Regions from separate parts of the Stenotrophomonas sp. Steno-C15 genome, predicted to be linked through region 1. Evidence: predicted binding sites of a transcription regulator. Region 1 holds the regulator's gene; each other region holds the start of a gene.
What was found. The regulator FliA, encoded in region 1, starts transcription of late flagellar genes. The targets are predictions, from matches to a motif close to TAAAGTTTNNCNNNCNNNGGCCGATAA.

Region 2: a site for FliA is predicted at 1,469-1,495, ahead of AC06FB_RS18445 (methyl-accepting chemotaxis protein). Genes of this name have one in related genera too.
Region 3: a site for FliA is predicted at 577-603, ahead of AC06FB_RS12705 (methyl-accepting chemotaxis protein). Genes of this name have one in related genera too.

Annotation. Positions count from the first base shown of each region.
Region 1 covers NZ_JBWJPF010000001.1:17,786-20,050, forward strand. Annotated here, with positions in the region: gene AC06FB_RS00080 (protein phosphatase CheZ) at 1-402, opposite strand, end outside; gene cheY (chemotaxis response regulator CheY) at 402-794, opposite strand; gene AC06FB_RS00090 (RNA polymerase sigma factor FliA) at 852-1,595, opposite strand; gene AC06FB_RS00095 (MinD/ParA family ATP-binding protein) at 1,592-2,265, opposite strand, start outside.
Region 2 covers NZ_JBWJPF010000041.1:11,802-14,066, forward strand. Annotated here, with positions in the region: gene AC06FB_RS18445 (methyl-accepting chemotaxis protein) at 1-1,346, opposite strand, end outside; gene AC06FB_RS18450 (NAD-dependent epimerase/dehydratase family protein) at 1,557-2,265, opposite strand, start outside.
Region 3 covers NZ_JBWJPF010000015.1:68,554-70,818, forward strand. Annotated here, with positions in the region: gene AC06FB_RS12700 (DUF5694 domain-containing protein) at 1-408, opposite strand, end outside; gene AC06FB_RS12705 (methyl-accepting chemotaxis protein) at 834-2,265, shown strand, end outside.

The DNA of each region.
Region 1 (2,265 bases):
CTGGGTCAGGGCAATCTCGGTCAGGTTGTGGCGGATGCGTTCCAGCTGCGCATCCTGCCCCGGCTGCAGGCCTTCGGCGCGCAGCTGTTCGGTGAGGCTGCGGCACTCTTCGGCCAGGTCCAGGGTGCGGTGCGTGGCCTGTTCGGTCATCGCCACCACATGGTCCAGGCGCGCGCAGGCGTCGTCCAGCTCGCCCGCCTCGCTGGGGACGGTCGGCAGTTCGCCCAGGGCCTGGCCCAGTTCGCGGGCCAGCCGTGACAGGCCGCTCATCATCGGCTGCGTGCGTGCGGCCACCAGGGCGTCGATGCGCTGGCGCCAGGCGCTCTCGTCGCCGGATTCGAGCGCGTCGAGGGCTTCCTGCAGGCGCAGGACGAGGGCGTTCTTGTCGACCGTGGCGTCCATCAGGCGCTGGCCGCCAGGCGTTCGAAGATCTTGCCCAGTTTCTCTTCCAGCGTCTGCGCGGTGAACGGCTTGATGATGTAGCCGTTCACGCCGCTCTGCGCCGCTTCGATGATCTGCTCGCGCTTGGCCTCGGCGGTGACCATCAGCACCGGCAGGGTCTTGAGCTTGGCATCGGCGCGGATCGCCTTGAGCAGTTCGATGCCGGTCATCACCGGCATGTTCCAGTCGGTGACCACGAAGTCGAACGGTTGGCTCTGCAGCATCGACAGCGCAGCATGCCCGTCCTCGGCTTCGGCGGTGTTGGTGAAGCCCAGATCGCCCAGCAGATTCTTGACGATGCGACGCATGGTCGAGAAGTCGTCGACGATCAGGATGCGCATGTTCTTGTTCAAATCGGAGTTCCTTTGTTGTTCAGTCGCCCGCGGTGGCCGTGGCCGCCGCAGGCATGTTCATTCTTCAAGCCCGGCATCCGCGGCCTCGAAGATCTTCAGCCGGCCGCGCAGGCGCAGCACGGCCTGGCCGTGGATCTGGCAGACGCGCGATTCGCTCACGCCGAGCACCGCGCCGATCTCCTTCAGGTTCAGCTCCTGCTCGTAGTACAGCGAGAGCACCAGCTGTTCGCGTTCGGGCAGATGGCCGATGGCCTTGCCCAGTTCGCGGCCGAACTCGCCACGTTCCAGGACCTGCTGCGGTGTCGGTCCGCCCTGGGCGACGGTGTCCAGTTCGCCCTGGTCTTCGATGCGCGATTCCAGGCTCAGCACCTGGCCGCGCGAGGCGTCCTCCATCAGCCGCAGGTACTCGGGCAGTGGCATGTCCATGGCCGCCGCCACCTCGGTGGCACTGGCTGCACGGCCCGTGGTCTGCTCCAGGCGGCGGATGGTGGCGGCCGCATCGCGGGCGCGCCGATGCACCGAGCGCGGTACCCAGTCGCCGCGGCGGATCTCGTCGATCATCGAGCCGCGGATGCGGATCGAGGCATAGGTCTCGAACGAGGCACCCTGGTCGGCGTCGTAGCTGCGCGAGGCTTCGATCAGGCCCATCATGCCGGCCTGGATCAGGTCGTCCACTTCGACGCTGGCCGGCAGGCGTGCGGCCAGGTGATGGGCGATGCGCCGCACCAGGTCCGAGTGCTGGGCGATGACCTCGGTCGCCGCCGAGCGCTGGACTTCCCTGTACTGGGCCGCGCCTTTCATGCTGCCACCCCGCGTTGCTTGAGGATGCGCTCGAGGAAGAATTCAACGCCACCGCGTGGCTCGGTGGGGGCCTGCCAGCGGGCGGTGCGACGGGCGATCTCGGTGATCGCCAGCGCCGCCGGGCTGGATGGATAGGCCTTCACCACCGGCTGCTGGCGCTGCACCGACAGGCGCAGCCAGTCATCCTGCGGCACGCAGCCCAGGTAGTTCAGCGAGACATCGGCAAGGAACTTCTCGCAGACCCGGGTCAGCTTTTCATACAGCACGCGGCCCTCGTTGGGGTCGCGCACCATGTTGGCCACCACCTGGATGCGGTCCACGCCGCGCTCGCGCGACAGCACCTTGATCAGTGCGTAGGCGTCGGTGATCGAGGCCGGCTCGTCGCAGACCACGACAACCGTGTCCTGTGCGGCCTGGCAGAAGGTCAGTACGCCATCGGTGATGCCGGCGGCGGTGTCCACCACCATGATGTCCAGCTCGCGTTCCAGTTCGGAGAACACGTTCACCAGGCCGATGTGCTCGGCCGGGGCCAGCTCGGCCATGTGCCGGCGACCGGACGCGGCCGGCACCACCAGCACGCCGTTCGGACCTTCGACGATCACTTCTTCCAGCGAGCAGCGGCCGGCGACCAGATCCGCCAGGGTGTGGGTGGGATTCAGCCCCAGGATCA
Region 2 (2,265 bases), on a different contig from region 1:
AGCTGCTGGGTGACCGCATTGCTGGACGCCACCAGCTGATTGCTGTCGGCCACCATGCGACCGTACTCCCCCGGGAAGGCCGCCGCGTCCATCCGGTAACTGAGCTCGCCCGCATCATGGCGGCGTGCCATCTCCGCCTGCGCCGCCATCACAGCCTGCAGCTGTCCCCGCATGCCCTGCATCGCCTCGAGCAGGCGCCCGACCTCATCGTTGCCGCGCGCCGGCAGCGCGGTGTCCAGCTTGCCCGCCGCCACGTCACCTGCAATGCGTACCGCCTGCGCCAGCGGCCGGATCGCCAGGTGACGCAGCAGCAGGTAGACACCGGCGCTCAATGTCAGCGCGGCCAGCACGCCGACCAGCAGCGTCAGCCACAGCAGCTGGCGAGCCTCGGCCACGATCACGGCATGCGGCACCACCACACCCAGCGCGAAGCGCTGCGGGGCATCGCCAACCCGCAGTGGCACGTACAGGCGCACATTGCCGGCGGCATCCGGCTCGAACGCTTCGACGGTCCTGTCGGCCGCGATTCCGGCCAGCATGTCGCGGGTGAAGGCATCGGTGCGCGGCTTGCCGATCTCGGCGGCGTCGGCCGAAGCCAGGACTACGCCCTTGGGCGAAAGCAGTTCAACGCGGCCTGCTCCCATCGGCGCAAGCGTCGCCAGATGCTTCTGCAGCGCCGCCAGCGAGAAATCGACGGTGAACACGCCGAGGAACGTGCCGTTCTCCACGATGGGCGTGCTCAGGGTGCTCATCAGCACCTTCTGGCCGGCGATCTCATAGGCATAGGGCTCGCTCACCTTGGGCAGCTTGTCGCGGCTCGGCCCCATGTACCAGTCACCGGACCCGCTGGCGGTGTCGGTGTAGTCGGTCATCACCGACTGCTGCGGCTTGCCGTCCTGCCAGGCCCAGTAGCTCATGTAGCGACCGGTGGCGTCATGTGCCTCGCTGTTGACGAACTCCGCGTCCTTGCCATCGAAGGCATCGGCCTCCCACATGGTGCTCTTGCCCAGCCACTCCGGGTGCGCGCGCAGCTGTTCGCCGAGCACGGCCGCCAGGCTGGCACGATCAGGCTGGTCGCCCCGCGCGCGCTGGGCCAGGACGGCCTCGACCATGGCATCGTTGCTGGCGAAGGCGGTGCCCAGATCGGCCGCGACCTGGCGTGCTTCGGCCTGCGCCTCGCTGGCCATGGTCTGCCGCGATGCGTTGATCAGGCTGGCACTGGCCTGGCGGTAGATCAGAAAGGCGGTCAGGCCGAAGCACAACAGCGCTATGGCAGCGGTGCCCAGCATCAGCTTGTGGGCGATGCTGCCCGGACGACGGGCAGCGGCGGAGCGGGAAGACGGCATGGGAGGGTCCGCAAGGCAGGTCAGGACATCCGGCACCGCGTTGGCGCCGCGCTGGTGCGCGATCCCTCGCGCGGCGACCTGTCTGAGCCGGGCGATGCCCGGCACCGCAAGGGCGCACCGGGTTAGCGGCCGTTCCGCGGCGGGGTTGAGCCGTTGCCCTGCGTCAAGCTGAATGCACTCAGTTTGGGATGGCTCATACGTGCGGCGAACCTACTCGACCACCCGGTCCTTCAACCACTGCGTGCGTGGCAGCACTTCGATGCTGCCTGCCGCGTACTGCTGCAGTACATCGTCCGGACCGTAGCGCGGCTGCCAGCCCAGCACCGCAACCGCACGGCTGCCGTCGTACACGCGGTCGATGCTCAGCGGCAGTGGCCAGCCGCGGCGCTCGAACTCGGCCAGCAGCTGCGGTGCGCGCCGCGCCAGCACCCGGCGTGGCTGGGTGGCCAGTTCCAGGCAGTCCTCGCGCCGGAAGGGGGTCGGCGCGCAGGCGATGTAGCGCTGGAACGGTGCGCCCCCGTTGTGCAGCAGCGCGGCATGCGCGCTGGCCACATCGCGTGCATCCAGGCCCCGGTGCAGGCGGAACATCGCCATGCGCTCGGGAGGCTCGGGGAAGCAGCGGCCCATGCGCAGCACGCGCACGGCGAACGCCTCCGATGCCGCGGCTTCGGCCAGCGCCTCGGCCTGCAGCTTGGTGCGGTGGTAGATGGTCCTCGGCAGGGGTTCAGTGTCTTCGTCGATCCAGCGGCAACCGCCTGCCACCACGGCATGGCCATACAGGGCGGTGGTGCTGGTCAACACGAAGCGTCCGACGCCGGCGTCACGCGCCAGCCGCAGCAGCTGCGCGGTCGCCTCCACGTTGATCTGCTGGAACACCGTGTCCGGCACCAGCCCGACATGCGGTGCATGCAGCGCAGCG
Region 3 (2,265 bases), on a different contig from region 1:
CCATGCCGCCAGCACGCGATCGACTTCGGCATTGGCCGCTGGAACATCCAGACCGGTGGCGGCCTGGGCAGGTGCAGGATCGACGCAGTAACTTCCCACGCTCTCGGCATAGCGGGCGGGATTGCGGCGCATGAAATCGCATTGCAGTCCGGACAGGTTCTCCACCGCGATCGCCGTCGGCCGCCATGCCTGCAGGCGCTGCAGCAGCGGCTCCAGCATTGCCGGCTGGAAGGTCGGGGGCAGGCCGGACAGGTGCGGTGAGCCCAGCACCAGCACTTCGTTGACGCGGCCGGCGGGCGGGCCCTTGAGCTGTGCGGGGTTGAAACTTGGCCGATAGCCTGCATCGGCGGCCAGCGCGCCGCTGCTGCACAGGCCGAGGGCGAAAAGAGCAGCCAGGCGTGAAAACATGCGATCTCCGTGTCGATGGACGGTCCGTGGTGGGCGCATCCTTGCCTGTCCACCCCCTTGCCGACAGCCCCGATGGTCATGGCAACCTTTTCGTTGCAGGCTGCATCGAGGGCGCCGTCAGGCGCTGCAGGGGGGAGGGGGCTGGACAGGGCCCGCTGCGGAGGGGCCTAAAGCCCGGAACGGAGGTGCCGATAACCTCACTGGATCCCGCTCCCGTCACCCGCTGCAGGACCCCAGGCTGCCCTGTCGGGCGGCCCGCGCAGTGTGTTCCGCCGCTCCCGGATGTCGATCGCACCCGCCCCCAGATGTTCTTGCCCGTTGCTCGAGAGGTGCCTGCCGGCACCTGTAGTCCAAGCAATTGATGTCGCCGTCGGGCATCCCGCCTGGCGGATCGCAACCGCTTACCGGACACCGAGGATCAGACAATGCTCATTCCAGGCCTTACGGCAGGCGCACAGGCGCCAGCCGAGCTGCACACCCGTTGGTCGCCGTGGCGTTCCCTGCTGGGGGCGCTGGCGGGACAGCCTCGGCCCGGCAGGGTCGACAGCGATCGCGGTCATGCCGAGCTGGCCGCCCAGGTGGCCGCACTGCATCGCGTGCAGGCGGTGATCGAATTCGATCTGGATGGCACCATCCTGCAGGCCAACGACAACTTCCTGCAGGCGGTGGGTTATCGTCTGGACGAAATCCAGGGCAGGCATCATTCGCTGTTCGTCGATCCCGATCAGGCGTCCAGCGCCGAGTATCGGGACTTCTGGGCCCGGCTGGGACGTGGCGAGTTCGACGCCGGACAGTACCGACGGCTGGGCAAGGGCGGGCGCGAAATCTGGATCCAGGCCTCCTACAACCCGGTGCTGGACCCGCAGGGCCGGCCCTTCAAGGTCGTCAAGTTCGCGACCGACATCACCGCGCAGAAGCTGCAGGCCGCCGACTCGGCGGGGCAGCTTGCCGCCATCGACAAGTCGCAGGCGGTGATCGAGTTCAGCCTGGACGGGCACATTCTCTCGGCGAACGCCAACTTCCTCGCCGCCACCGGCTACAGCCTGGAAGAGGTGCGCGGCCAACACCATGCGCTGTTCGTGGAGCCCGAGCTTCGCGACAGCGCCGAGTACCGCCGGTTCTGGGAAAAGCTCGGGCGCGGCGAGTACGACGCCGGGCAGTATCGGCGGCTCGGCAAGGGCGGCCGCGAGATCTGGATCCAGGCCTCCTACAACCCCATCCTGGATGGCAACGGCAGGCCGTTCAAGGTCGTCAAATACGCTACCGACATCACCGCGCAGGTGCATGAGAACCAGGCCATGCAGCGTGCGGTGGCGCAGACCCGGGAGGTCGTGGCGGCGGCCAAGCAGGGCGACCTGACCCGCACCGTCGCCATTGCCGACAAGAGTGGCCCCATCGCCGAGCTGTGCGATGGCGTCAACGCGCTGGTCGAAGCCATGGCGGGCATCATCGGCCAGATCAAGTTCGCTGCCGATACCATCGCGGTCGGCGCGACCGAAATCGCGCAGGGCAACAGCGACCTGTCGCAGCGCACCGAACAGCAGGCGGCCTCGCTGGAAGAAACCGCCGTGTCCATGAAGGGCCTGGCCGATACGGTGCAGCGCACGGCGGCCAATGCGCGCCAGGCAAGCCAGCTGGCCGGCGGCGCAGCGGAGGTGGCTGCGCGCGGCGGCAGCGTGGTGCACGAGGTGGTGGCGACGATGGCCTTGATCAACGCCTCCTCGCGTCGCATCGTCGACATCATCGGGGTGATTGACGGCATCGCATTCCAGACCAACATCCTGGCGCTGAACGCTGCAGTGGAGGCGGCCCGTGCCGGCGAGCACGGCCGTGGGTTCGCGGTCGTCGCCACCGAGA